DNA from 3 places in the Micromonospora sp. WMMB235 genome. Region 1 is predicted to be linked to each of the others. Evidence: riboswitches for the same ligand, from Rfam matches in the RefSeq annotation. Region 1 holds a riboswitch; each other region holds the start of a gene.
What was found. Region 1 has a riboswitch for cyclic di-AMP ahead of BFV98_RS26675 (hypothetical protein). Riboswitches for the same ligand answer to the same signal wherever they lie in the genome.
Positions count from the first base shown of each region.

Region 2: it holds a riboswitch for cyclic di-AMP, as region 1 does, so the genes downstream of both, BFV98_RS09640 (C39 family peptidase) here and BFV98_RS26675 (hypothetical protein) in region 1, are expected to answer to the same signal.
Region 3: it holds a riboswitch for cyclic di-AMP, as region 1 does, so the genes downstream of both, BFV98_RS30265 (C39 family peptidase) here and BFV98_RS26675 (hypothetical protein) in region 1, are expected to answer to the same signal.

Region 1 covers NZ_MDRX01000001.1:5,967,842-5,977,153, reverse strand. The annotation lists gene BFV98_RS26685 (AAA family ATPase) at 1-1,211, shown strand, start outside; gene BFV98_RS26680 (cation diffusion facilitator family transporter) at 1,316-2,230, shown strand; cyclic di-AMP (ydaO/yuaA leader) riboswitch at 2,375-2,505, shown strand; gene BFV98_RS26675 (hypothetical protein) at 2,510-3,583, shown strand; gene BFV98_RS26670 (SRPBCC family protein) at 3,609-4,061, opposite strand; gene BFV98_RS26665 (STAS domain-containing protein) at 4,165-4,524, opposite strand; gene BFV98_RS26660 (hypothetical protein) at 4,943-5,347, shown strand; gene BFV98_RS26655 (BON domain-containing protein) at 5,507-6,181, shown strand; gene BFV98_RS26650 (redoxin domain-containing protein) at 6,240-6,737, shown strand; gene BFV98_RS26645 (thioredoxin domain-containing protein) at 6,734-7,288, shown strand; gene BFV98_RS26640 (LuxR C-terminal-related transcriptional regulator) at 7,292-9,312, opposite strand, start outside.
Region 2 covers NZ_MDRX01000001.1:2,378,731-2,388,042, forward strand. The annotation lists gene BFV98_RS09615 (ABC transporter permease) at 1-305, shown strand, start outside; gene BFV98_RS09620 (ABC transporter ATP-binding protein) at 298-1,098, shown strand; gene BFV98_RS09625 (bifunctional cytidylyltransferase/SDR family oxidoreductase) at 1,203-2,705, shown strand; gene BFV98_RS09630 (CDP-glycerol glycerophosphotransferase family protein) at 2,725-4,401, shown strand; gene BFV98_RS09635 (alpha/beta fold hydrolase) at 4,438-5,184, opposite strand; gene BFV98_RS09640 (C39 family peptidase) at 5,590-6,444, opposite strand; cyclic di-AMP (ydaO/yuaA leader) riboswitch at 6,637-6,779, opposite strand; gene BFV98_RS09645 (hypothetical protein) at 7,088-7,852, opposite strand; gene BFV98_RS09650 (hypothetical protein) at 7,988-8,332, opposite strand; gene BFV98_RS09655 (acyltransferase) at 8,413-9,312, opposite strand, start outside.
Region 3 covers NZ_MDRX01000001.1:6,798,915-6,808,226, forward strand. The annotation lists gene BFV98_RS30240 (M56 family metallopeptidase) at 1-702, shown strand, start outside; gene BFV98_RS30245 (glutaredoxin family protein) at 740-1,033, opposite strand; gene BFV98_RS30250 (heavy-metal-associated domain-containing protein) at 1,120-1,404, opposite strand; gene BFV98_RS30255 (MFS transporter) at 1,647-3,068, shown strand; gene BFV98_RS30260 (copper resistance CopC/CopD family protein) at 3,215-4,729, opposite strand; gene BFV98_RS32095 (hypothetical protein) at 5,060-5,332, opposite strand; cyclic di-AMP (ydaO/yuaA leader) riboswitch at 5,724-5,864, shown strand; gene BFV98_RS30265 (C39 family peptidase) at 6,074-6,874, shown strand; gene BFV98_RS32850 (zinc ribbon domain-containing protein) at 7,292-7,627, opposite strand; gene BFV98_RS32855 (hypothetical protein) at 7,639-8,103, shown strand; gene BFV98_RS30270 (hypothetical protein) at 8,317-8,748, shown strand; gene BFV98_RS31695 (cation transporter) at 8,908-9,135, shown strand; gene ccsB (c-type cytochrome biogenesis protein CcsB) at 9,204-9,312, shown strand, end outside.

The sequences.
Region 1 (9,312 bases):
CGGACTCCCCCGCCGAGCTGCGCCTGCTCTACCGGGGCGAGCTGCTGCGCCTGGAACGCCCCGCGCTGGACGCGATCCGGGACCGGACGCTGGCCCGTGGGGCACGCCGCAACGAGGTACGCCGGGCGGCGTTCGACGCGGTGCTCGCCGCGCTCTACGCGCAGGCCCGCACGCTGCGGGTGGGACGCCTGCCGGAGCAGCCCGCGTTCGAGGACGAGATCATCGAACGGCCGGAGTTCCGCGAGTTCCTCAAGGCCTGGTGGCCCCGGCTGCACCCGAGGCACGTGCTGGACTGGCTGGCCCGCCCGGACCGGCTGCGCCGCTACGCCGGTGGGATCCTCTCCTCGGCGGAGATCCGGCTGCTCGGCGACGCGTACCGGAGCCTCGCGACCGAAGGGCTGACGGTGGCCGACATCGCGCTGCTGGACGAGCTGGACGCGCTGCTCGGCAAGCCGGTGCGGCGGGCCCGCCCCAAGCGCGACCCGTACCAGCTCGCCGGTGGCGTGCGCGAGCTGAGCACGTACGCCGATCGGCAGCGCGCCGCCCGCGCGGCGGCGCGGGAGCGTCCGGACGACTACCGCGACTACGCGCACGTGGTGGTGGACGAGTCGCAGGACGTCTCGCCGATGCAGTGGCGGATGGTCGGCCGGCGCGGGCGGCTGGCGTCCTGGACGGTGGTCGGCGACCCGGCGCAGACCGCCTGGACCGGCGACCCGCAGGAGCTGGACCGGGCCCGGGACCAGGCGCTGGGCCGGCGCAAGCGGCACCGCTACGAGCTGACCACCAACTACCGCAACTCTGCGGAGATCTTCGCGGTGGCGGCGGCGGAGATCCGCCGGCTCTACCCGGACCTGCCGCTGCCCGACGCGGTGCGGTCCACCGGCGTGCCGCCGGTCGAGCGCACGGTGCCCGCCGCCGACCTGCCGGCGGCCACCGTCGAGGCGGCCGAGGCGCTGCTCGCGCAGGTGGAGGGCACCGTCGGGGTGATCACGCCGGTGCCGCGCCGGGACGAGGTGGCCGGCTGGCTGGGCGGGCTCGGCGCGGGCCGCCTCCAGGTGGTGACCAGCCTGCAGGCCAAGGGCATGGAGTACGACGGCGTGGTGCTGGTGGCGCCGAGCGAGATCCGGGCCGACCCCGGCTCGGGTGTCCGCACGCTCTACGTGGCGCTGTCCCGGGCCACCCAGCGTCTCACCACGCTCGACCCCTCCTGACGGACACCCGACGGTGACCCGGCGGTCACCCATCGTTCAGTTGCATACATAGCGATGTGAACATACATTGGGCCTGGCCGGTACGGGGCAGGAAGGGTGTTGGCGTGGGCGCAGGTCATGACCACAGCGGCGCGGTGACCAACGCGGCGCACCGCCACCGGGGCCGCCTCTGGGCCGCCTTCGCGCTGCTCGCCGCCCTGATGGTGGTCGAGGCGGTGGCCGCCTTCACGACCGGCTCGCTGGCCCTGCTCTCCGACGCCGGGCACATGTTCACCGACGTCCTCGGCATCGGCATGGCCCTCGCCGCGATCACCGCGACCCGCCGCGCCGGCACCGACCCGCAGCGCACGTTCGGGCTCTACCGGCTGGAGGTGCTCGCCGCCCTCGCCAACGCCGTGCTGCTCGGCGCCGTCGCCATCTACGTCCTGGTCGAGGCGGTACGCCGGTTCGGCGAGCCGCCGGAGGTGCTGGCCGGCCCGATGCTCGTGGTGGCGGTGCTCGGCCTGCTCGCCAACATCGTCGCGTTCGCGCTGCTGCGCGCCGGGTCGAAGGAGAGCATCAACCTGCGCGGGGCGTACCTGGAGGTGCTCGGCGACCTGCTCGGCTCGCTCGGCGTGATCGCCGCCGCGCTGGTCATCGCGGCGACCGACTGGTGGTGGGCGGACCCACTGGTCGCCGTCGGCATCGGCCTGTTCATCCTGCCGCGCACCTGGCGGCTCGGCCGGGCCGCGCTGCGCATCCTGGTGCAGGCCGCGCCGGAGCACCTCCAGGTCACCGCCGTGCACGACCGGCTGGCCGCCGTACCGGGCGTGGCCGAGGTGCACGACCTGCACGTCTGGACGCTCACCTCGGGCATGGAGGTGGCCTCGGCGCACCTGACCACCGATCCGGGCGTGGACCCGGGCGTGGTGCTGGCCGCCGCGCGGGCCGCCCTGCACGAGGACTTCTCCATCGATCACGCCACGTTGCAGGTCGAACCCGGAGCGTCGGCCGGAGTGTGCGGACAGACCGAGTGGTGATTAGGACACACTTAAATCACTGTGGCTAATGTAGTCTTATGCCGGTTTTGCCCCGCCTAGTGGCACTGCTCCACGGAGCCGTGCCCGGGCAGCGCCGGTAGTCTCGGTCGCGGCCGCACCCGCGGGCGCCACCCGGCCCCGGTGGGGCGGCCGTCGCCTAATCGTCCGCAGGGACGAGCCGGGGAACCACGTACGTGGGGTGCATCCGCGTCAGCGGTAGGGATCTTCCGTCCCGAACCCGTCAGCTAACCCGGTCGGCGTTGACGGAAGGACGTGTGAATGCCCCCAGTGGCACCTGTACGACGGACGGCCGCCCGGTTGGCGGCCCTGCTCGTCGCGACGCTGACCCTCGGCGTCGCGACCGTTCCGGTCTCCCCCGCCTCGGCGGCGCCGGCGACCGGCCTGCTCGCCGCAGCGCCCGGCGACGACGAGGGTGGCACGCCCGAACTGCGTGCCCAGCTCGACGCGGCCAGCAAGGGCTGGCTGGAGGCGAAAGCCGCGCTGAACCGGTCGGTGAGCCGCCAGAAGCAGCTGAACGAACAACTCAAGACGGTCGGCGCCGAGCTGGCCGTACGCGACGCCAAGGTCGGCGAGATCGCCGCCGTGGCGTACCGCAACGGCCGTCTGGGGACCGCCGGGGCGCTGCTCGGCAGCAGCAGCCCGGAGGGCTTCATGGACCGGGCCGCCGCGCTGGAGCAGGTCGCCGCGCACGAGGACCGTACGCTGCGCGACCTGATCACCACCCGGGACGAGGCCACCCGCACCCGCGCCCAGCTCGACGGAGAGATCCGCGAGCAGCGCAAGCAGGTGACGGTGATGGCCAAGCGCAAGGAGCAGGCCGAGCGCGCCCTGGAGGTGGCGAACGACCGGGCCTCGCGCAGCAGCAGCGGCGGTGGCAGCGTCCAGGGCACCTCCAGCAAGAACGCGAAGCCGGCACCGCGCAACTCGGACGGCTCCTGGCCGTCGGAGTCGTGCAGCGTCAACGACCCGACCCCGGCGAACGGCTGCATCACCCCGCGAACGCTGCACGCGCTGCAACAGGCCAAGGCGGCGGGCTTCACCCGGTACGTCTCGTGCCACCGGCCCAGCGGCTCTGGTGAGCACCCGAAGGGGCGGGCCTGCGACTTCGCCGCGCAGAAGAACGGCTTCGGCGGCGTGGCCACCGGTGGTGACCGGACGTACGGCAACAACCTGGCCGCATACTTCGTGCGCAACGCCGACCCGCTCGCCGTGCTCTACGTGATCTGGTTCAAGCAGATCTGGCTGCCCAGCAGCGGGTGGAAGTCGTACAGCGGCGGCAACGGCGACCCGTCCAGCGACCACACCAACCACGTGCACCTGTCGGTGTACTGAGCGCGCCCCGAGAGGGCCGGCCGGATCAGGCCGGCCGGCCCTCCAGGGTCGCTCCGAGACGAGCCGCCAGGCCCAGGTGAGCCGCCCGGGCCTGGCGGAACGCGTACCCGAACAGTGGCGCCGGAGCGGTGAGCGTGATCTCCACGTCGATGCGTACCGTGCCGTCCGGCTCGTCGCGCAGCCGGGTGTGGTTGCGGACCGTCGTCGCGGGCTGCTGACGCGCCACTGTGACGACCTCGTCCTCGCCGGCGATCAGCACGTCCGCCTGGTACGTGACCGGGAAGTGCAGCGGGCCCAGTTGCAGCCGGTCGGTGATCGCGTAGCTGGCCAGCGCGCCTGGCCGGGCCGGCAGCTTCCGGACCCGGACGATCAGCGGATGCAGCTCGCCCTGGCGACTCAGGTCACCCAGTAGCGCCACCGCTTCGGCCCGGGTGCACCGGGCCTGCACGGTGTAGCTGAAGCTGTCGCTGCTCTGCAAGCGGGCCCCCTCGCCGTCGTGCGTCGCGACGATCGTCCCGTACCGACGCCGGACTGGCAACGGGTAGAAAGTCCCCTGGCTGCAGGGGGTGTGGACGGCGCGCTCAGGCGCCGGGCAGCACCTCGGGGGTGTCGTCGGCGAACCACGGCTCGGGCGCGCCGAACAGGCCGAGCAGGCCGGTCACCCAGAGCTGCCGGTGCACGAACCGGCTCGGCTCGGTGACCACGAGCTTGACGCCGCTGACCTCGCAGGTCTGGAAGCCGGCGACCATGGCGCTGATGCCGACCGAGTCGATGAACGTGACAAGCCGCATGTTCAGCTCGATCCGCGCGGGGCGGCCCTTGGCGAGCACTTCGGCGATCGCTTCCCGCACCTCGTACGCGGTGTCGACGTCGATCTCCCCACGGGGCGCGATCTGGACGACACCACCCGGCCGCACCGACTTCACGATCGACAGGCTCACGCGAGCACCTCCACTCGCCCATGACGGGCGCCTCATCAGTACGCGGGCCGCGACCGAGAGTATTCCTCCAACGGCCCGGTCGCCACCCCCCGGGATGAGCAATTCGCGAACTGGGCACACCTGGGCGTACCCAATCCGGACCTCCGGGTTCCAGTTTCCCCTGTATGGCGGGTCGCGGCCAACCGTGCGACCGGGCGGGCCCGCCGATCCGCCGACCAGGGTAGCGGGCGCACGCACGTCCCGTGGGCACCGGTCCCGGCGCGTTCGGGTGGTTCGTCCCGTTCGCAGCTCACGGCCGGGAACCACGGCGTGGTTTGCCACGCGCCCCGGTGGGGCACTGCCCGAGACAGTGAACCCGCCGGATGGACACCGGAGTCCGAAGTGGCCGCCGGCCTTCGGCACCCGAGGAGGTAGAACGATGTTCGGATCCAACCTGCTGGACCGCCGGGGCAAGGCCGAGCGGGTCGCCGACCAGGCGTGGCAGAACCTGCTCTCCGCCGCCGGTTCCGCCGGTGACAGCGTGCGCGACGCCACCCGGACCGCCCGCCGCAGCTCCTCCGGCCTGGCCGACGACGCCACCGACCTGGTCGGCTCCGCCGCCGACGAGGCACGCCGCCGGGCGTCCCTCGCCTTCGACGCGCTCGCCGGCCGCCGGCCCGCCCTGCCCTGGACGCTGCTGATCGCGGCGGCGCTGGCGGGCGCGGCGATCGGCTGGGCCGCCGGCACCGCGGCGCGCGCCGCCGGCAGCCGGGACCGGGCCGCGGACGAGATCGAGTTCGTGGACGTGGACCGGCCGAACTCGCCGGCCGGCCTGGACGGCTGACCCGCCCGTACGACACGACGACGGCCGCTCCCGGGACTCCCGGGGGCGGCCGTCGTGCTGCCTCACCCGCCCCGGGTGAGGCCCGCTCACCCGGGGCGCGCGCAGGATCGCGGGTGCGGGACCACGTGCCCGCGCCGCGATCGACGGGAGGGGAGCCGGATGGCCACCGACACGATCACGCGTACCGACCGGGACATCCAGTCCGCCGTGCTCGACGAGCTGACCTGGGAGCCGCGGGTCGGCCCGGACGAGATCGGGGTGACCGTCACCGAGGGCGTGGTGACGCTCACCGGACGGGTGGACAGCTACGCCAAGAAGTGGGCCGCCGAGCGGGCCGCGCACCGGGTCGCCCGCGTCCGCGCGGTCGCCAACGACATCGCCGTCCGGATCGACACCGCGGCCGGGCGGGAGGACCCGGAGATCGCGGTCGCGGCCGTACGGGCGCTGGAATGGGACGCGTTCGTGCCGATCGAGGCGTTGCAGGTGACGGTGGCCGACGGCTGGGTCACGCTGCACGGCGAGGTCGAATGGGAGTACCAACGGCGGGCCGCCGAACGCTCGGTCGCCCGGCTCACCGGCGTGTGCGGGGTGAGCAACGGCATCGCGGTACGCCCCGCCGTGCGCGCCGACGGCGGTGACCTGGCCGAGCGGATCGTGGATGCGCTGGCCCGCAACGCCGCCACCGAGGCCGAGGAGGTCGACGTGCGGGTGCACGGCGACACGGTGCTGCTGGACGGGCAGGTCCACTCCGCAGGCGAGCGCGAGGAGATCGAGCGGGTGGTGTGGAACGCCCCGGGCATCCGGGAGGTGCGCAACCACCTCGCCGTGCGCTGACGGAACCACCCCGCCCGGGTGAGCCCGCCTCACCCGGGCCGCGGCCATGGTGGGAGGCATGAGTGATCCGAACGGGCTGATCACACCCGGGCGGGCCGCGCCCGGGTTCACGCTCCCGGCGGCGCCGGACGGACGGGAGGTGGGCCCCGGGCAGTTCCGGGGCCGTCCCGTGGTGCTGGCCTTCTACCCGGCGGACTGGTCACCTGTGTGCGGCGAGCAGATGACCCTGTACCAGGCCGCCCTGCCCGAGCTGGAGCGGTACGACGCGGTGCTGCTGGGCATCTCGGTGGACAGCGTCGACTCGCACCGAGCGTTCGCCGAGAGCCGGGGTATCCGGTTCCCGCTGCTCGCCGACTTCGAGCCCAAGGGCGAGGTGTCGCGCCGGTACGGCGCGTACGCGCCGCACGGGCAGTCGGACCGGGCACTCGTGGTCCTCGACCCGGACGGCCGGGTGGCCTGGAGCCATCTGTCCCCGCCCGAGGTGAACCCGGGCGTGGACGGGATCCTCGACGCACTGGAACAGCTGGACGCGGATCGGCGGGTGAGTACCGGATGACCACGCCCCTTCAGGTCACCACCGCGCGGCTGCGGATCCCGGTGACCGAACGCGACCATGTCCGCGGGCCGGTGGACGCGCCGGTCACCGTCGTCGAGTACGGCGACTTCCAGTGCCGGTTCTGCGGCGCCGCCTACCCGAACCTGGCGGAGGTGCTGCGCCAGCGGGCCGACATGGTGCGTCTGGTGTACCGGCACTTCCCGATCACCAACGTCCACCCGTACGCGGAGACCGCCGCGGAGACCGCCGAGGCCGCCGCCGCCCGGGGCCGGTTCTGGGAGATGTACGACTGGCTCTACCAGCACCAGGACCAGCTCGACCAGGTGCACCTGTCGCTCGGCGTCGAGCAGATCGGCCTGTCGCCGGAGGAGATCGCCGCGGAGGTCGGCCGGCAGGAGTACGCCGACCGGGTCCGGCAGGACTTCGTCGGCGGCATCCGCAGCGGCGTCAACGGCACCCCGACGTTGTTCGTCAACGACGTCCGGCACGACGGCGGCTACGACCTGGCCGAACTGCTGGCAGTGGTGGACGCCGCCACCGACGACGGCTGACTGTCAGATCAACCGCAGCTCGCGCGCCCGCCGGACGGCGTCCCGCCGGCGGGTCGCGTCGAGCTTGCGGTAGATGTTGCGCACGTGCGTCTTGACCGTGTTGACCGACAGTGACAGCTCGGCGGCGATCTCCACGTTGGACAGGATGCTCTGGAGATAGCGCAGGATGGTCAGTTCCCGCTCGGTGAGCGGCTCGTCGAGCGACCGGGCCGGACCGTCGGCCGGTGCCGCTGCCGGTTGCGCGTCCACGCCCCGGACCAGCTCGCTCACCGTGGCCCAGTACGCGGTGCCCGAGTCCAGGCGCGCGGCGAGCAGGTCCCGTACCCCCGGGTCGGCCCGGGTGAAGACGCGCCGGAAGCCGTCCGGCTCGGCGAGCGCCAGCACCTCCTCCAGCAGCCGCCCGGCGCGCCGAGCGTCACCGGAGGCGTCGGCGAGCGCCGCGTCGAGCAGCCCGGCGCCCAGCCGCACCGGCAGCGGCCAGTCCGCCGCGTCGGACGCGGTCCAGTCGGGCAGCGCACGCTCGGCCGCGCGGGCGTCACCGGCGCGCAGCCGCAGCCGCGCGGCCACCAGCGCCGGCGCCGGCCCGTCACCCGCCGCGTCGAGCAGCGTCCGGGCACCGTCGACGTCGCCGACGGCGGCGCGTACCTGGGCCTCGTCGGCGGCGAACCATTCGCCCAGCTCCGCGCCGGGCGCGACGGCGCGCGCCCCGGTGAGCGTGCGCAGCGCGCCGCCCGGGTCGCCGCCGTCGGCCAGCAGCCCGGCCCGGCACAGCGCGGTGAGCGCCGCGCCGCCCGGCTCCGCACCGGCCGGCCCGGCGAGCGCCAGGTGGGCCGTGGCCTCCGCCGGCCGGTCCCGCTGCCAGTCCACGAACGCCAGCGCCAGGTACGCGTAGCCGCAGTCGGACCGCGACGACCAGCCCTGACACGGCGGCATCGCCAGCGCCTCCCGGGCCAGTTGCTCTGCGGCCCGCAGCGCGCCCCGGGCCGCCTCCAGCAACGCCGAGCGGCTGACGCAGAGCAGTTCGGTACGCGGCCGCCCGGCTCGCCGCGCCGCCTCCCGCGCGGCGGCGAACCGGTCCCGGGCGGTGGACAGCTCCCCCTCGGCCAGCGCGACCAGCCCGTGCGCGGCACCGGCCACCGCGCGCACGTCGTGCCGCTCGGCCGTCCCGGCGCGCGGATCGCCGGCATCACCGGCAACGGCACTGTCGGCGTCCGGGCCGCCCGGGGACTCGTCAGCGGCGATGGTGGCCAGCAGGCGGTCGGCGGCCCGGCGTACCTCCTCGTGGTCGCCGCCGAGCCGGGCGAGGCTCAGCTCCACGGCGGCGGCCAGCCGGCCGAACCGGTCACGGCGGGGCGCGGGCAGGCCGGCGGCCTCGGCCAGCGCCCGCCGCAGTTGCGCGTCGGCGGCGGCCCGATCCCCGGCGTACGCCCGTTCGGCGGCGGCGGCCAGCGCCAGCTCCGGATCCCGGCGGACCGCCTCGGCGGGCGGCTCGGGCGGAGCGGGTACGGCGGCCGGTTCGTCCGGCGCCAGCTCGGGCCAGCGGGTGACGAGCAGTTCGGTGGCGTCGGCCCACTCACCGGCGAGAAGCGCGTGCCGCAGCGCCTCGGCCGGACGGTCGTGGGTGCCGTACCAGCCGGCGGCCCGCCGGTGCAGTTCCCGCACCTCGTCGGCGGGCAGCCGGTCCAGCTCGTCGCGCAGCACGTCGGCCAGCAGCGGGTGCGGCCGGTACCAGGGTGGGCTGCCGCCGTCCTGGTGGAGGAAGCCGCCCTCCCGGGCCGCCTCGGCGAGCAGGTGCCCGGCGTCGGGCCGCCCGGTCAGCGCGGCCGCCAGGTCGGCGTGGACCGCGACGGCCACCGCCACCCGGCGCAGGACGTCGCGGGTCGCCGGTTCCAGCGGGGCGAGCACCTCGTCCCGCAGGTACGCGGCGACGTCCGGCTGGTCACCGGCGAACCGTTCCACGGTGCGCGCCGGGTCGGCGCCGTCGCCGAGCGCGAGCGCGGCGAAGCGCAGCCCGGCCGGCCAGC
Region 2 (9,312 bases), 3.6 Mb from region 1:
AGGCCACCGACCTCAAGCAGGTCATGCCGTTCGTGATGCGCACCTGGCTGTACGCCTCGGGCGTGCTCTACCCGGTGGCGCTCATCCGCGAGCACCTGCCGAACTGGGCGGCGAACATCCTGGAGTGGAACCCGCCGCTGGTCTTCATCGAGCTGGCCCGCTACGCGCTGCTCGACTCGCACCAGCCGAACCTGATCAGCTCCCCGCTGAAGCTGTGGGCGATGGGCCTGTTCTGGGCGGTCGTGATGGGCATCGGCGGGTTCGTCTACTTCTGGCGCGGAGAGAAGGAGTACGGCCGTGGCTGAGCAGACCCTGCCGCTGAACGCCGGCCCGGTGACCGACTCGGGTCGCGTCCCCACGGTGGTGGTGGACGACGTGCACGTGATCTACCGGATCCACAAGGGCGCGAGCGGCGGCACCACCCCGGTCTCCGCGCTCAAGCGGATCGTCTCCCGCACCAAGGCGCCGAACATCCGCGAGGTGCACGCGGTCAAGGGCGTGAGCTTCACCGCGTACGAGGGTGAGGCGATCGGCCTGATCGGCAGCAACGGCTCCGGCAAGTCCACGCTGCTGCGCGCCATCGCCGGGCTGCTCCCGCCGGCCCGCGGCGCCGTCTACACCAAGGGCCAGCCGTCGCTGCTCGGCGTGAACGCCGCGCTGCTGAACGACCTGTCCGGCGAGCGCAACGTGGTGCTCGGCTGCCTGGCCATGGGCATGCCGCCGGAGGAGGTCAAGCGGATCGCCCCGGAGATCATCGAGTTCTCCGGGATCAACGAGCGCGGCGACTTCGCCTCGCTGCCGATGCGCACCTACTCCTCCGGCATGGGCGCGCGGCTGCGCTTCGCGATCTCCTCGGCGAAGAAGCACGACGTGCTGCTCATCGACGAGGCACTGGCCACCGGCGACCGCAAGTTCCGGGTCCGCAGCGAGCAGCGGGTCCGCGAGCTGCGCGACAGCGCCGGCACGGTCTTCCTGGTCAGCCACTCGATCGGCTCGATCCGGGACACCTGCGAGCGGACCATCTGGTTGGAGAGCGGCGTCCTGAAGATGGACGGCCCCACCAAGGAGGTCTGCGACGCGTACGAGAACCAGAAGTAGCGCCCTGGAGCGCACCGCACCGGGTTCCGCCCGGAGCGGTGCGCTCCGGCGTACGCGTTAAGGTTTTCGGATCCATCCCCTTTCACCCAGAGTGAGGTACGGCAATGACGCAGGACCACACCACCGCACCGGACGCCGCGCCGGCGAGCCCGGCACCCTGGCGCCCCGCGCGTACGGTGGCCGTGATCCTGGCCGGGGGGACCGGCACGCGCCTCGGGCTGGGCATCCCGAAGCAGCTCCTCAAGATCGCCGGTAAGCCGATCATCGAGCACACCCTCGCCGTCTTCGAGGCCGCGCCGGAGATCGACGAGATCATCGTGCTGATGGCCACCGGTCACGTCGACGACGCGCGGCGCATCGTCGCCGACGCCGGCTTCCGCAAGGTCACCAAGGTGATCGAGGGCGGCGAGACCCGCAACGACACCACCCGGATCGCGCTCGACGCGGTCGGCGAGGGCGACGTCAACATCCTCTTCCACGACGCGGTCCGCCCGCTGGTCAGCGCCCGGATCGTGCGCGAGTGCGTCAACGCGCTCTGGACGTACTCGGCTGTCGACGTGGCCATCCCGTCCGCCGACACGATCATCCAGGTCGACGCGGACGACTGCATCACCGATATCCCGGTCCGCTCCCGGCTGCGCCGCGGCCAGACCCCGCAGGCGTTCCGCTCCGGCACCATCCGCGAGGCGTACCGCCGCGCCGAGGGCGACCCCGACTTCGCCGCCACCGACGACTGCGGCGTGGTGCTGCGCTACCTGCCCGGCACGCCGATCAAGGTGATCGACGGCTCGGACGAGAACATCAAGGTCACCCACCCGGTCGACGTGCACCTGGCCGACAAGCTGTTCCAGCTCGCCGCCGCGCAGGCGCCCCGGCTGACCGACCACCGCAGCTACGCCGAGGAGCTGACCGGCCGGACCATCGTGGTCTTCGGCGGCAGCTACGGCATCGGCCACGACCTGGCCGAACTGGCCCGCGGCTACGGCGCCCAGGTCTTCCCGTTCAGCCGCTCCACCACCGGCACGCACGTCGAGCGCGCCGAGGACGTGGCCGCCGCGCTGAAGACAGCGTTCGAGGCCACCGGCCGGATCGACCACGTGGTGGTCACCGCCGGCATCCTGGAGAAGGGCGCGCTGGCCGAGATGGACTCCGAGACGATGGACCGTCTCCTGCACGTCAACTTCGTCGGGCCGGTCACCATCGCGCGCCAGTCCCTGCCGTACCTCCAGCAGACAAAGGGCCAGTTGCTGCTCTACACGTCCAGCTCCTACACCCGGGGCCGGGCCCGCTACGCGCTCTACTCGGCCACCAAGGCCGCGCTGGTCAACCTGACCCAGGCGCTCGCCGACGAGTGGGCCGAGTTCGGCGTACGGGTCAACTGCGTCAACCCGGAACGCACCGCCACCCCGATGCGGACGCGGGCGTTCGGCGAGGAGCCGGAGCACACGCTGCTCTCCTCCGAGGCGGTCGCGCAGGCGTCCCTGGACGTGCTGATCTCCGACCTGACCGGCCAGGTGGTCGACGTGCGCCGGTCCCCCGGCGAGCAGGTGGCCGCCGTGCCGGCGCAGCCGGGCCCGCACCGGTCCGAGCTGTCCGCCGACGCCTGAACCCGACGGGACGTACCAGATGCGTGGTGACCTGGTCCGCAAGCTGCTCGCCCGGGGGCTAACCACCGGGCTGGCGGTGCTGGCCTTCCTCGTCGTGGCGCTCACCGGCGCCACCGGCTGGGGCCTGGCCCTGGCGGTCGCGGCGCTGGCCGCCACCGCCTGGGAGCGCCGGGTCCGGCCGTCCGCCGACGGGCTCGCCGAGACGGTGCTCGTCGCCGCCGGCATCCTGGTCGGCTACGCCCGGCGCCTCGACGACGGGTTCGACCCGGCACTCGCCGCCACCGCGCTGGTGCTGCTCGGCCTGGTGCTGCTGGTCGGCCCGCTGCGGCAGGCCGGCGCACTGGAGATCCGGGCGGCGAACCTGCCGGTCCGCACGTGGACACCCGTGGTCGCCGCCCGGCTCGGCGACGCGCTGCTGGTGCTGCTCGCCGTGGTGGCGCTCGCCGCCGCCCTGACGCTGCCCGCCTGGACGGCGCTGGTCGCCGCACTGCTCGTCGGCGCCGGATGCGGTGCGGTCGCGCTGGACCTCGCCCGGCGCCGGTTCCGGCCGCCCGCCGGAGGCGGCCCGGTCGGCCGGGCACTGCGCCGCCATCAGCCCGAGTTCGTGCTGCACTTCTCCGCGCCACCCGGCTCGGAGTACCAGGTCACCATGTGGCTGCCGTACCTGGAACGGATCGGCCGCCCGTTCGTGGTGGTGCTGCGCGAGCCGGAGCTCCTGCCCGCGGTGGCCGCCGCCACCCGCGCGCCGGTGGTCCTCTGCCCAACCCTGAAGGCGCTCGACGAGGCGCTGGTGCCCAGCCTGCGGGTCGCGTTCTACGTCAACCACGGCGCGAAGAACGCCCACCTGATCCGGTTCAACCAGCTCACCCACGTGCAGCTGCACCACGGCGACAGCGACAAGGCCCCCAGCGCCAACCCGGTCTCGGCCATCTTCGACAAGATCTTCGTGGCCGGGCAGGCCGCGATCGACAGGTACGCCCGCGCCGGCGTGGAGATCCCCGCCGACAAGTTCGTCGTGGTCGGCCGGCCCCAGGTCGAGGCGATCGAGGTACGCCGGGAGCCGGTCACCTCGCCGGCGCACCCCACGGTCCTCTACACCCCGACCTGGACCGGGCACCACGCCGACGCGAACTACTGCTCGCTGCCGGTGGCCGAGACGCTGATCCGCCGGTTGATCGACAGGGGCGCCGCGGTGATCCTGCGCGCCCACCCGTACACCGGCAAGAACCCGGCCTCGGCCCGCCAGCTCGCCCGGCTCACCGAACTGCTCGCCGCGGACCGGGCGAAGACCGGCCGGCCGCACCTGTGGGGCGCCGCCGCGGCCCGCGAGCTGACGCTCACCGAGTGCGTCAACCGCGCCGACGCGCTGGTCTCCGACGTGTCAGGGGTCATCTCCGACTGGCTCTACTCCGGCAAGCCGTACGCGGTCACCGACACCGGCGCCGACGGCGAGCACTTCGTCGAGCGGTTCCCGCTCGCGGCGTCCGGCTACGTGCTGCGGCGTGACATGTCCAACGTGGACGAGGTGCTCACCGACCTGCTGGACGCCGACCCGAAGGCGGCGCAGCGCTGGACGGCGCGGACCCGCTACCTGGGCGACTTCCCCGCCGACGCCTACGCCGAGGCGTTCCTGTCCGCCGCCCGCCGCGAGCTGGAACCCGACTGGGCGGTCCCGGCGCCGCGCGCGGCCGGCTAGAAACGCGGGCGGCCCGTCGCGGGCCGGCTCGCCCGCTCAGAGGTACGGGTCGAGCAGGGCGAGCACCGCCTCCGGGTCCTCGACGTGCGCGTTGTGGCCCAGCCCGGGCAGCGTGGCCACCGGCACGCCCAGTTCCTTGAGCTGCGCGTCGGTCACCATCGGGTCCAGCTCGCCCCGGGCCAGCAGCACCGGCACGTCGGTGGCGGCCAGCAGCACCGGCAGCCGGGGCTCCCCGACCGCGAACGCCGCCGGGTCCATGGCGAGCCGCCAGCGGCCGTCCTCCCGCCGCAGCCCCGCCTCCACCACCGGATGGTCCGGGGCGAACAGCCCGGCGAGCCCGGACACGCGCAGGTAGCGGCGGGCCGCCTCGTCACGGGTGGCGAACCAGGTGACCGGCCGGGCGGCCAGTTCCGCCGACTTCGCCAGCTCGGCCGGGGACCAGACCGCCTTGATGCCGAGCCCGACCACCGCGTCGACCGGAAGCCCTCGCTGCCGGGCCGCGAGCGCCAGCGCCACCACCCCGCCGAGCGAGTGCCCGAGCAGCACCAGCCGGTCCTCGGGGCCGAGCCGGACCGGGCCGAGCCCGTCGACCACGCGCTGGGCCAGGGCCTCGAACGAGTAGCCGTCGAGCGGCGGCGACCAGCCGTGACCCGCCAGGTCGGGGGCGAGCCAGCGGCCGGGCCAGCGGCGTTCCAGCAGCGGCGCCCAGGGCAGCCACACCTCGCCTGTGGCACCCATGCCGTGCAGGAGAATCAGGTGCCGCTTCCCCGTCGCATCGCCCATTGGCGCAGTCTGCCACCGCCCGCCCCGGACACGCGAGACCGAACCCGCCGACCCACCCCACCCTCGCCCCGGCTCGCCCACACCCCGCCCCCGGTCCGCCCTCGCCCCCGCGCCGCCCTCGCCCCGCGCCGTCCTCGCCCCTGGCGCCCCCTCGCTCCGGCTCCGGCCGCCCACACTCCCCCCACCGTCGATCTTGGAGTTGTGGCACCTTCCATAGCGGGCGAGCCAGACAAACTGGGCGCCACAAGTCCAAGATCGGCGCGCCAAGGCCGCATGAGGGCCGCGCCGGGGCCGCGCCAGGGCCGGGCGGGGCGAGGGGCGAGGCGGGGACGGGGGCGAGGGAGGGCGGGACGGGGAAGGCCGGCACCCCGGGATGGGGTGCCGGCCTTCGGGCGTGCGGGACGGTCAGGCGGAGTAGCCGCGGCTGGCGATCCAGTGCGCCAGGTCGATCGTGGTGATCCAGTACGAGGGCAGCGACGGGTCGGCCGAGTCGGCGATCCGTACGGTCCGGCCGTCGTCCTTGTAGCCGACCACCGCGACGTAGTGGCCACCAGGGAACGAGTGCCAACCGCCGTTGGTGTCGGTGGCCGTACCGGCGACGTTCGCGACGACCCCGCGGCCGTTGCTGATCGCCTCGACCACGTCGGCCTGGAGGCGGTCCATCTGCGCCGGGGTGGCCGAGCCGGGAATCATGCGGGTCCGGTACGGGTTGCCCTTGACCTGCTGGTTGAGCACCCGAGTGGTGTCCTCGGCCGAGTTGGTGCCCATCTCGGTGGTGCCGAGGGGGCCGGCGAGCGCGTCCTGGCTGCGCTCGACGCCGGCGGCGCTGAGCGCGTTGCGCACGGCGGCCGGGCCGCAGTAGAAGTAGTTGATCTGGGCCTGGTAGTCGTAGTCGAGCGACTTGCTCGACGGCGGCTTCGGCTTGGCCTTGGGCGTGGTGTCCGGGTCGGCCGTGACCTTGGCCGACGGGGAGGCGCTCGGCGACGCGCTGGGCGAGGCGGAGGCGCTGGGCGACGCCTGCGGTACGGCGATGCGGGCCTCGCTGCGGCTGGCGGGCTGCTCGCCGAGGCGGGCGGCGCCGAGGTCGGCGACCGCGGCGGTGTTCTCCTGGACCGGGGCGTCGTCGCCGGCGGTGGCGACGGTGCCGGCGCCGGCGGCCAGCACGAGCGCGGCGGCCGATCCGGCGATGATCTGGTACGGGCGTTCGGTGACGATCCGTCGCAGCTGACGCTTCAGGTGGTGCTTCACGAAATCCTCCACGGGGCGTGAGCGGCACACGCCGGCCCGGCACGCGGAGGAACTCACACGTGCTGGCGGGGCCGGATGGCCGGGGGATCGGGAACGCCCGTGATGCCGGGCGCCCAGGGGGCGGTTGCCGGTCGCGCGTCAGGCGCGCGCGGGCACCGCTTCGCCGTGGAGGCGGGGGGACGATCGAGGGGTGGGCACGCGGGGTACTCCTTCCGTGGCCGCCGACCGGGTTAGCTGACGGATTCGGGCGGGAAGTACGCCCTACCGCGGGCCGTGGGCTCGCGGATTCACCCCGATGGTGCTCATGGGTCCCCGGTTCGTGGAACACGATTAGGCGGGTCGGTGCGGCGTCGCCGTCGGCGATCGATTACCGCATCGGACGCGCCGACACTACCGGTGGGTATGTCCCCTGCCAAGCGCTCCCACCTGCGTAAACGTGATCCGTGGTAACGGATTTCGGAACACCCGGTTACTGACTTCACTCAATGGGACAAGCAGTTTCGACGGCGCCCGGCGGCGGAAAGCGGACAGACGACGACCACCCGGCCTGCAATCGCGATACTCGATGACCCGTTCTGCGCCCGGCGCCCGTTTCGGTGAACCGGGTGACCGGGCTCACCACGTTCCGGGTAACGATTCGGTCGAGATGGCCGTCTCAGCCGACCCGGGCCGGGCGCCAGCGGGCGTTACGGACCGACGCGGGCACCGGCTGGGCGCTCGGCGTCGCGCTCCGGTACGCCGGGGCGGGCCGCAGCGCCACTGTGGCCGCGTACGCCTCGGCGGCGAGTGTCCGGGCGGCCTCGGCGGCCAGTTCCGCGTCCCGCCAGGCTGCCCGCTCCCGCGCGGCGGCGCTCTCCCATCCGGCCCGGCGCCCGTCCCTGACGGTGCGGGCCAGCACGATCTCCTGCTCGGCCGGGTGCCGGCGCGGATCCCACCCGTTGCGGCGCGCCAGCACGTCGGCGAGCTGACGGGCGGTCAGGTCGCCCCGCCAGTGCGCCGTCATGGCGGCGTGGCGCAGCCAGCGCTCCCGGGCCGCGTACTCCGCAGGGGTTCGTGGCGTGCGCGGCGCGGCCAGCGCGGCGGCGCCGGCGAGGCGGCGGGCGGCGGCGTCCGCCTCGTCGTACGCGGTCCAGGCCCGGTCCGCCTCGTCCTGCGCGGCCAGCCACTGCTCCCGGCGGCGACGGGCCGTCTGGGCGGCCCCGGCGGCGGCCACCGCCACCTCCTCGGCGTACCGGGTCAGGTCGTCGCGGCGGGCGGCGTCGGCGTCGGGCGGCTCGGGGGCGGTCTCCGGCGCGGGGTCGCGTTCGGGCCGGGCGACGAGCGCGGCGAGCAGGCCCAAGGCGAGCAGCAGGAGGAAGGACCAGATGGCGGCGGCCTCGGGCACGGAGGTGAGGAAGTGGTACAGAGCGGTCTGCGACATGGTCGGCACCTCACGGGAAGGACCTGGCGGGAGGACCCGCACGACCTCGCCGGGGCGGGCCGGTGGAGGGCCGCCGGGGCGGGTGCGGGGATGACGTGCGGTGGGTGCGGAGAACGGGCGCGGCCCGTGAGCGGGTCAGCGGGCGGGCGGTGCCCGCGGGCCGGCCGGTGCGACGGCCCGTCCGGCCGGGACCGGCTCCACGACGGCCGGGGCGGCCGCCCGGGGCGCGGGCGCCGGAACCCCGGCGGGAGCGGCCTGCCGCTCGGCCACGCGGTCGGCCTCCGGCCGCGTCGCGGTCGAGGCGCCGGTGACCGTGTACGTCGAGGCGGCGACCGCCGGAGCCGGGGCGGCAGCGGCGACACCGGCCGGCAGCGTGGCGGCGCCGAACGAACAGGCGACGACCACGGCGAGACTGGCGAGCATCCGGGCGGTCCAGCGCGCCACCCACCACACGGGGCAGGTGAGCGCGATCGGAAGCACGGGTACAAATTACCGCCGATCCCCCACGAACGCACCGCCGCACGGCGTGTCGCGGATCGACCGGCGGACGTGTGCGCGTGTCAGTCCGGGCGACGCCGCCCGGCGTACTCGATGTCCTCGGCCGGACCGGTGACGGGCCTCGCGCCGCCGTCGGCGGCCGGGCTGGTGGCGGCCTCGGCGGGCTCGCGCGGAGCCGGCACGGCCGGTGCGCGCGACGCCGCGCGGGCCCGGCGGGACGGGCCGAGCAGGCGCATCATCGGTGTCTCCACCCAGCGGTGGAGCGCGGCGGCCAGCGCGAGCGTGACCACCAGGAAGCCGAGCACCGCGACCGGGCCGCGCCAGCCGGGCAGCCCGGTCCCCCAGTGCCCGGTCAGCCGCAGCACTGTGACCATGACGAGCACGTGCACCAGGTAGAAGGCGAACGAGACCTCACCGAGCCAGACCATCGCCCGGGACCGCCAGGGGGTGGGGCGGCCGCGCACGTCGGCGTCCGCCGCGGCGGCGATGACCAGCAGGTACGCGACAGCGAGCAGCGCCGCCCAGAACTCGGCCGGGATCCACAGCGCGGCGATCACCCAGGTGGCGACGAAGATCCCGGTGGCGGCGGCGAGGTTCGGTCCGCGCCAGCGGTGCCGGCGCATCAGCTCGGCGGCGGCCACGCCCATCCAGAACTCCAGCGACCGGGTCACCGGGAAGATCTGGGTGAACCACCACCGCTGCTCCTCCGGCACGAGCTGCTGGCCGGGCCACAGCGCCAGGATGAGCAGCGGCGCCGCGACCAGCACGGTCCGCAGCACGCCGGTACGGGCCCGGCGCAGCCACGGCACCACGAGCGGCAGGCACAGGTAGAAGGCCAGCTCGCAGGAGAGCGACCAGCTCACGTTGTTGACGCTGTAGAAGTAGCCGCCCAGCGGGATCCACGCCTGGACCAGGAAGAAGTTGGCGATCGCGGCCCACGGCACGACCGGGTCGGCGAACCA
Region 3 (9,312 bases), 830 kb from region 1:
TGTTGGCACTGGGCGCGGCCCAGCCGTCCCCCGGCCCTCGGCGAGGTCCTCGGCGGGGCGGGCGCTCTGGCCATGGTCGCGGCATTCACGAAGTTCGCCGCGTCCTGCGTCCGCCGCGCCCGGACGGCCGGTCGCGCCCGGCGCGTGCACGGGGATCTGCTGGCTCTCTCCGGCGGCGCGGCCGAGCCCGGTGACGGGGCGGTGCTGTGGATCCCACACCCCACCCCGTTGGCGTACAGCCTCGGCGGGGCCGGCGGGTTGACTGTGCTCGCCAGCTGTACCCGAGATCTGCCGGCGGATCAGCTCGCCGCGGTGCTGAGCCACGAGCGCGCCCATCTGCGCGAGCGCCACCACCTGCTGGTATCCGCCGTGGAAGGGCTTGCATCGGCCGTTCCCTGGCTGCCGCTGACGCGGGAAGCACCCGCCGCCGTCCGTCTGCTAGTCGAGCTGCGTGCGGACGCTGCGGCCGTCCGGGAGTGCGGCCATGCGGCCGTGCGCAATGCGCTCTTGAGCTTCGCTGGTGCGCCCCATCCGCCGTCCGCCCTGTCGATGGCCGGGGGAGAAGTGGGAGTCCGGTTGCAGCGGCTTCAGTCGCGTACCCCGCACGGCCGCAATCTTGCGACCCGGACCGCGTTCGCTGCGGCCGCCCTCGGGGCGCCCGTGGGCATCGGCATGCTCGCCGCGGTCCTCACCTGTCTCTAGACGGCCGCCGCGCACTCTGACGCGTGGGATGGAAGCGTCAGCCGGCGAGGCCACCGGTTTCATGGCCGCTGCTGGTCAGGTGGGCACGCAGTTGGTCGTCGGTGGGCTCGACCAGGAATTTGCCGTCCGGCCACACCAGGGTGGGAATGCGACGTTGCCCCTGCTGCAGGCCACGGATCAGGTCCGCCGCAGCCTGGTCCTCATCGACGTCGACGTACACGTACGGGATGCGGGCGGCGTCGAGCAGGGCGCGGCTGCGTCGCACGTCGGGACACCAGCCGGTGCCGTACACGACGAGCTCATCGGGGCGGGAACGATCGTTGACGGTCAACTCGGTCTCCTCGTCGCCGGGACGGATGGCAAGGCGGCATCCCTGGGCGCCAACCGGTGCCCCAGGGATGCGAGATGCCCCGCGGGTCAGTCCACGAGCTGGTAGCCGGCCCGCTGCACGACCGCGCGGACCTCGGCGGTGTCCAACGGGTTCTCGCTGAGAACGGTGATGGTGCCCGCGGCCACGTCGGCCTGGACGTCGGTCACGCCGGCGATCTCGGAGACGTGCCCGGTCACCTTCTTGGCGCAGCCGCCGCAGGTCATGCCGGACACCTGGTAGGTGCTCCGGGCGCCGCTGCCGGTGCCCTGGGCCGCCGGGGCGCTGTCGATCGTGATGGTGCCGCAGCCGCAGCTGGCTTCATTGCCGCACATGGGATCTCCTCGGTGTCGCAGACGATGGCGTGACGGTGCGCAAGGTCCGTCCGTCGACGGTCGGCTGTGCGCCGGCCCGCAGGCGTTTGAATATACCCCTCCCCGGTATGCCCCTCAAGACCTCGACCGATCCGTGTGCTTACCCTGGCATGTCATCCGGATCACTTGACGACAGGTACCGGTGGGGGGTACAAAATTGCCGCTACCCATACCCCCTAGGGGTAAGAAAAGGAGTGATCACGATGTCATCCGGATCGAAGCGCTGGTGGGCCCTCGGACTCATCGCCCTCGCCCAGTTCATGGTCATCATGGACACCTCGATCATCGGCGTCGCGCTACCACGCATACAGGCGGATCTGGGTTTCTCACCGGAGAGCCTGTCCTGGGTCTTCAACGCCTACGTCGTCGCGTTCGGCGGCCTGCTCCTGCTCGGCGGCCGGCTGTCCGACCTGTTCGGCGCCAAGCGGATGTTCGCCGCCGGCTGGGGTGTCCTGCTCATCGGCTCCGCCGCCGCGGGCCTGGCCGGCAGCGTCACGGTCGAACTGGCCGCCCGCGCCGTACAGGGAGCCGGTGCGGCGCTGATCGCCCCGTCGGCGCTGACGCTGCTGATGATGCTCTTCGGCGCCGAACCCAGGGAACTCACCCGGGCCCTCGCCCTCTACGGCGCGGCGGCACCCGCCGGTGGCACCGCGGGCGTCTTCCTCGGCGGCGTCATCACCGAATACCTCAGCTGGCCGTGGGTCTTCTACATCAACATTCCCATCGCCGCGCTCGCGCTGCTGGCCACCCCGGCCCTGATGCCCGCCGGCGGTACCCGCCGCGGTTCGCTGGACGTGCTCGGCGCCCTCACGGTCACCATCGGTCTCGGCGCCGCGGTGTACGGCATCGTCCGCGCCCCCGAGGTGGGCTGGGCCTCTGGGCAGACCTGGCTGGTGCTCGCCGGAGCCGTGGTCGCCCTCGCGGCGTTCGTCGCCATCCAGGCGGCCCGCCGGGAGCCGCTGATGCGGCTGTCGATCTTCCGGGCGCCGAACCTCGCCGCCGCCAACGTCGCCCAACTTCTGCTCGGTGCGGCGTGGATCCCGATGTGGTTCTTCCTCAACCTCTACCTGCAGCAGGTCCTCGGCTACAGCGCCTTCCCCAGCGGCGCGGCACTGCTGCCGATGACCATCCTCATCATGATCGGCATGATCGCGCTCGCCCCGCGCGCCATCGCCCGCTTCGGCCCGAAGCCCATGGTGGTCACCGGCCTCGCGGTCCTCGCCGTCGGACTCGGCTGGCTCGCGTTGGTCCGCCCCGACGGCAGCTTCACCGTTGACGTGCTGCCGGCCTCGCTGGTCGCGGCGCTGGGTATGTCGCTGGCGTTCATCCCGTCGCTCGGTACGGCGATCTCCAGCGCCCGCCCCGAGGAGGGCGGACTCGCCTCCGGCATCGTCAACACCGGCTACCAGGTCGGCTCCGCGCTCGGCCTGGCCGCGATGACCGCGGTCGCCTCCGCCGCCGGCGCCGACCGGCTCGGCGATCTGCCCGCCCTCACCGACGGATACTCCGCCGCCTTCGTCGGCGCCGGGATCATCGCCGCCGCAGGCGCCCTCACCGCCGGTCTCACCCTCCGCGCGGCCAAGCGACAGCCTGTTAACGAGGCCGAGACAGTACCCGCGGCCTGACCGAATCCATCAACCGCCTGTCTGACGCCGGTGGATGAGTCTGATCCCGACTGATCCACCGGCGCATTCATACGATCAGCGCCCGACCCACGCGAGGCGGCCCTGGCGGTGAGGTGCCCTCGACTCCTGTCACGCGCTGCTGCCGACTACGTCTCGGCGTTGACGAGGATCGCGGTGACCAGCACGACGGCGACCATCAGCAACGCCTCGACCAGGACAGTGCGGCGTAGCTGATAAGTGGCGTCCATCGCGCGGTCATCCAGCCTGGGCACGACGCGCCGGCTGTTGTACAGCCCGACGAGGGCAACAGCCGCCACCAGGGCGACCTTGACGAGAAGCACCCGCCCCCAGTCGGTGGTCACGAGATGGCCCGGCCGTTCCAGGATCAGCAGGGTCAACGCGACGCCAGCGACACCCGTGAGCGCTACCGCGGCGGTGGCCGGTATGGAGAATCGCACCGCCATTTCGGCGGCACCCGTCGGTACGCCGAGGCGGGCGCGGCTCAGCAACAGGGCAGCCAGGAGAAGAACTCCGCCGACCCACACCGCGGCGGCAATGGTGTGGGCGAAATCGGCCGCCACGACGACGGCCCGAGGTTCCGCGGTGACGGTGTGCCCATCGACCAGAAAGGAACCCAGCAGCAGTGCCACGGTGACCGCCATGAGCACAGGCCGCACCGGTCGCGCTCGCACCCGCTGAACGCCGTCGCCGGCCGCGCTGACGGCGGCAGCCGTCACCAGGTTCCGGGAGTCGGTGGGTATCGCTGCGACGGTCGGAACGGAGTGACGCCCGACCGCGTGCCGGCCCCGAATCAGCGCCGCTTCGAGTGAACCGGACACGAGCAGACCGGCCGCACCGGTGAGTCGCAGGACCAGGCCGGCGGCCACCGGTGTCTGGCTGAGGGCGGTCACCGACGAGGCGCTGGCCGCCGAGGCGAAGGTGCCCTGCTCGCTGAAGACCGCCGCGAGTGCAACCAGCTCAAAGGCCGCTCCAGCCGCCACCGCCAGCCCCGCCGTCCGCACCCAGATCTGCACCACCCGGATGTCACTGCGTGTGCCGACCAGTGTGGTCAACGCGAAGACAAGACCACCGACACCGAGCAGGATCGCCCCGTAGGAAAGCCAACGCCCGACGGCGCCGACAAACCGCACCGGCGCCTGTTCCGCGTCGGCGGTGTGGCCAACAGCGTGTCCTCCCGCGTGTGCCGACGGCGAAGCCGGGGGCACACCTGGCCCACCATGGCCGGCATGTCCGTGCGGGCTGGCTGTTGCCTGGGGTTTAGCGGCCGTTCCGGGCGTCGGGGGAGGCGAGGCCACCGTAAACGTGATGACACCCGTCAGGGGGTGGGCGTCCGGGGCCGCGACGCTCCATCGCAGCTTGAACGTGCCGGTGGTCAGGCGAGCGGTCGGGTGGACCAGCCACGTTCGGCCTCCGTCGGGCGTGTGGCTGGCGGCCGGTAGGCCGATGCCGTTGCCGTCGGAAAGCTTGAATCCCGCTCCTGTGGGCGTGCCGGCGGCGCTGAGCGTCAGCCGGATCTCCTGGACGGCGCCGTCGATCCGCGCGCCGTCGGCCGGAACGGCCCGGAGCAGCTTGAAATGTGCGGCCGCAGGGGAAGCGAACCCGAGGGCCACGATGAGGGCGGGAAACAGCGCCAGCCACACCCGAATTGCCCAGCGCGCGGCGCGACGTGCTGGCGACTGAGGACATGCGAGACCCGGCGATGCAGCAAGCAAGGTCAGGCCGCCCGGCGACGCCGCTGGAAAGGCACTGTTGATCCTTCCGCCAAGGAGGCGCGGGCCGGTGCCCACACATCGCTCCCACGTGGTGCGGTCGCCATCCTAGGTCAACTACTACCCGCCCTTAGTAGGGGCGGGTCAGCTTCGACGATCCAGAAAGTCAGGTTGGGGGAGAGCGCCAGCATGGTGGCATCGCCGACTCGCAACGGCGACGGACTGCGCCGGGAGTGGTGCGAGGCATTGCCGCGGTCCCGGTCAGCCGTGGTCGGGTCGCTCTGTGGCCCCGCGGTGACGGATTTTGAAGCGGGCCACCGCGATCAGCGCGACGATCATGCTCTCGTACGCGGTTCCCACTTGCTTCGCGCGGCGCGCGCCCAACCGTCGGCAGGGCGGCGATCCGGCCTTACGCCGCCCGCCGGGATTGGGTTGATTTTCGTCGAAGCCACGTCGACATTCGAACGTCGAGCTACCCGCGGTCTGCGCGGGCTGACTGCCGGGTGTCACGAGCGCCGCCAACTTCATCTCCATGAACGCCTGTGCGGTAACGGGGAGCTCGCACTGACTTGTGTCTGCGCGCGGCCTCGGCCCGTACCACCACTACCGCCGCTGCTGCCGGCCCGGGTTTGCTGAATTGTGACTGAAATTGGTGTGGGGCTACGTACGGCCGCCCAGGAAACGGCCATTCGGGTGAGTATGCGGCGATCGGCCAAGCAATTGAGCGCCAACAGCATTCCGATGTCCGGTTACGTCCCGAGGGTTCCGCTATAACTGCTCGTCCCATTGAGTGGCATGAGTAACTGGAGGTTCCGATCAGAGTAGCGATGTTCGAGGCTTATGCAGGTGGGAGCCCTTGGCATACGACGTACCCACCGGTAATGTCGGCGCGTCCGGTGCGGTTTCCGATCGCAAGTGGCGACGCCGCTCCGACCCGCCTAATCGTGATCTCATGAACCGGGGACCCAGGCAACACCGGGGTGAATCCGCGAGCCACGGCCCGCGGTAGGGCGTACTTCCCGCCCGAATCCGTCAGCTAACCCGGTAGGCGGCCACGGAAGGAGTGCCAGCCTCGTGCGAAACACCTCCCGATACTCCCCACGCCTCCACGGCATCGCGGTGCCGACACTCGCCTGACTGTGAGTCCCGGCAACTGCCCCCCAGCCCGGCCCACCGGGCGCTCCCCATCCCCGCGGCACCCCGCCCAGTCACAACGTGCGTGAGTTCCTCCGCGCGTCGGGCCGGCCTGTGCCGCTCCAGCCCGTGGAGGAACACATGAAGCACCACATGAAGCGTCAGCTGCGGCGTCTTGTGACCGAGCGCCCGTACAAGATCATCGCCGGCTCCGCCGCGGCGCTCGTGCTCGCCAGCGGCGTCGGCACGGCGCTGGCCGCCACCGATCACAACGCGCCCGTCCGCCAGGGGAACACCGCCGCCGGGCTGGCTCCGCGGCTCGGTGATGTCGCCACCCGCGGCGAGGCTCGCGTCGCCGCCGAGCCGTCGCCGTCAGCGAAGGACAGGGCCACGACCGACCCGGACGTGACCAAGAAGGCGAGGCCGAAGCCTCCGTCGACCAAGGTCCTCGACCACACCTACGAGGCGCAGACTGCCTACTGGAACTGCGGCCCGGCCGCTGTGCGCAACGCGCTCAGCGCGAGCGGCGTCGAGACCACCCAGGACGCGATGGTCGCCCCGCTGAACGCTGGCGAGAACGGCACCAACTCGGCGGAGGACACCACTCGCGGGCTCAACCAGATGGTCAAGGGCAACCCGTACCGGACGCACATGATCCCGGGCCAGGCCGCGACGCCGGCGCAGATCGACCAGCTCCAGGCCGACGTGGTCACCGCCATCACCGACGGCCGTGCCGTGGTCGCCAACACCGTCGGCTCCGCGACCGATACAGACGGCGGCTGGCACTCCTTCCCCGGCGGCCACTACATCGCCGTGGTCGGATATAAGGACGACGGCCGGACGGTGCGGATCGCCGACTCCGCCGACCCGAACATGGCCGCCTACTGGATGACCACCATCGACCTGGCGAACTGGATGGCCACCCGCGGCTACTCCGCCTGATCCCATCTCCGGCCCTCGGGCACCGGCTCGTTCGAGCCGGTGCCCGTCGCCTTTCGGTTCGCGCCCAGTAGCAGGCAGGACGGCACGTCGTGCGCCCTCTGGTATGGCTCAGCCGATCATCTTGTGCGGTCAGGTTAGGTGCCGCCCGACGCGGCGGGCAGGGGCGAACACGTACAGGTCCAGCATGCCGGGTGGGTTGGCCAGGCCGGGGCCGCCGGCGCGAAATCCGAACCAGCCCCTCTGTGGACTTTGGTGCGTCACCGATAACGGCATGACGCCGACACGGGAAACTCCATAGTGCCGCTCGCTGCTATAGGATTACGGCATGAGCACCCATGCTGAGCATGGGTGCCGTGACTTTGTGTCCGAATCCCTCGGACACAACATCTCCACATATTGATCATGGGTTGAACGGGCTCACTTGCCTGAGGCTCCTGTGGTCGGTGTACATCGTTCCTGATCGCAGATGATGCTGATCTTGTTTCTGTGCAGGAGCGCGGCCAGGTCATGCGGGTTCTGGGCGTCGCTGGCGAGGCCGGGATGTCCCATCAGTCGCGCGATGATGTGGTCTTCCCTGAGGTAGAGCATCTTGCGTCGGCCGTTGGTGGGCTGTTGGGTGCTGGTGTGGCCTTGGCGGCATCGGTAGCCCGGACGCTGGTTGATCCAGTGGGATTCCAGTCTTCGGCCGCATGGTGCGCAGCGCAGCAGGCCGGTGAACAGGTAGCGGCGGGCAGTCCCGTCGTGGCTGGCCACAACTGCACACCGTGCTGTTCGAGCAGGGGTGCCAGGTGCTGCAGCTGGTTGGCGGAGAATGCTCGTTCGTATTCGCCGACCACGATCGCGTCGAACCCACGGTGCGGATCGGGGAGCGCGGCCAGCAGCGCGGCGGCCTGCGGACGCTGCCGCCAGCCGCGGCGGCGCGAGCAGCCGGCATCGAAGTACTCGGCGACGATCAGCCCGTGACCGGCGACGAGTTCGCTGGCGCAGTCCCGCTGCCAGTGCCGGGACGTCACCCGGTCTTGATGCTCGATGGTCGACATCCGGCCGTAGAACGCAAACCGCAGACCACCCTGCCGCCGGACGCGCGGCTGCGCGCCGGCGTGCGGCTGGCTGTTGAGCCATCGGGTCATGGGATCCGCGGGATCGTCACTCTGGTGGTCCGACACGCCAACATTTCTACGAAGGATCTTCATGGTCGAGTCGGACAAAAAGTCCGCTGCGCTGGATGAAGGGCTGTCGGGCCGGAGCCGGTGGTAGCCGCCCGAACAAGGCGGTCCAGCTACGACCGCCCGATGCAGGCCGCGCCGACGAGTGGCCCACGGGACTTTCGAACGCGACGTGGTGACGCAGTGGTTCGCCGACCTTGAGATAAGCATCCGGGGCAGGACGGGAACCCGCACCCGCACGACGGCTGCGGCCGTGGAGTGTCGTAGTCTGCGCTGGTGACGTGGGACGGTCCGGCTGGTGCGATGCGCGGCTACCGCGCTGTCGCGGTGGCGGTCGTCGTCGCTGCGGTTCTGGTCCTGCACGCGCTGCAGTGCGCTAGGGGTCTGGACACTGCGACACCTTCGGCGGCTGCCAGTTCCACGACCTCCCTCGCTTCCTACGACGCGTCTGCGGCCCTGAACAGCCTCGCTGATGCCCTCGCCTCCGCCGATCCGGAGGCGACTGACGGGCATCATGCGCCGGCAGATGGCGGGAGCGTGGCCGTGACGGCCTGCCTGCTGTTGCTGGTGATCGGCGGCGCTGTCGTACTGGGGGCATTCCAGCGCTGGGTCCGCCGGCTACCTGTTGGCCGGGGGCTGCGTCACCGGCCGGTGAGCCGGCCTGTGACGGTCCGGCTGCTGTCACTGTTGTGCGTGTCGCGGGTGTAGAACCGGTTTGCGGTTGTGAGCCCGTGGCGGTCCACGCGTCCTGATACGTGGCCGGCTGAGTAGCCGTCGCGGGCCTTCGTTCCTGCCGAGTCTGCCAAACGTGGTCCTGGCCAGTCGGCCAGCAAGCTCGGCTGTCCCTTCGTCGGGTCTGAGGATGCCGTGAACGACACCGTCACTTACATGCTGGCCGTGCGCGGGTTGTGCTGCGACCGTGCGGAGAGCGCAGTACGGCGAATTTTGGAAGATCTGCCGGGGGTGCATCGGGCGCACGTGTCCGCAGCAGCGGGCCGCGCGGTGGTGGACGCCGACCCGGTCGTCGTCACCGCTCCCGTGCTGACCGCGGCGCTCGCCGCGTCCGGCTATCCGTCCCGGCTGGAATCGCTCTGATCTCCGGCCCGCCCGCCGCCTCCTGATCGGGGCGTGCGGTAGCGGGTTGACTCATTCGTGGAGAGTCGATGGCTGCTCTATCTGACAATCTGTTCACTCTTGCTCTCCTCGGCCACCTCACGGCCGTGATCGCCTTTGCCGCGGCCCAGGTGGCACCGCGGCGGGTTGCCGTACCGG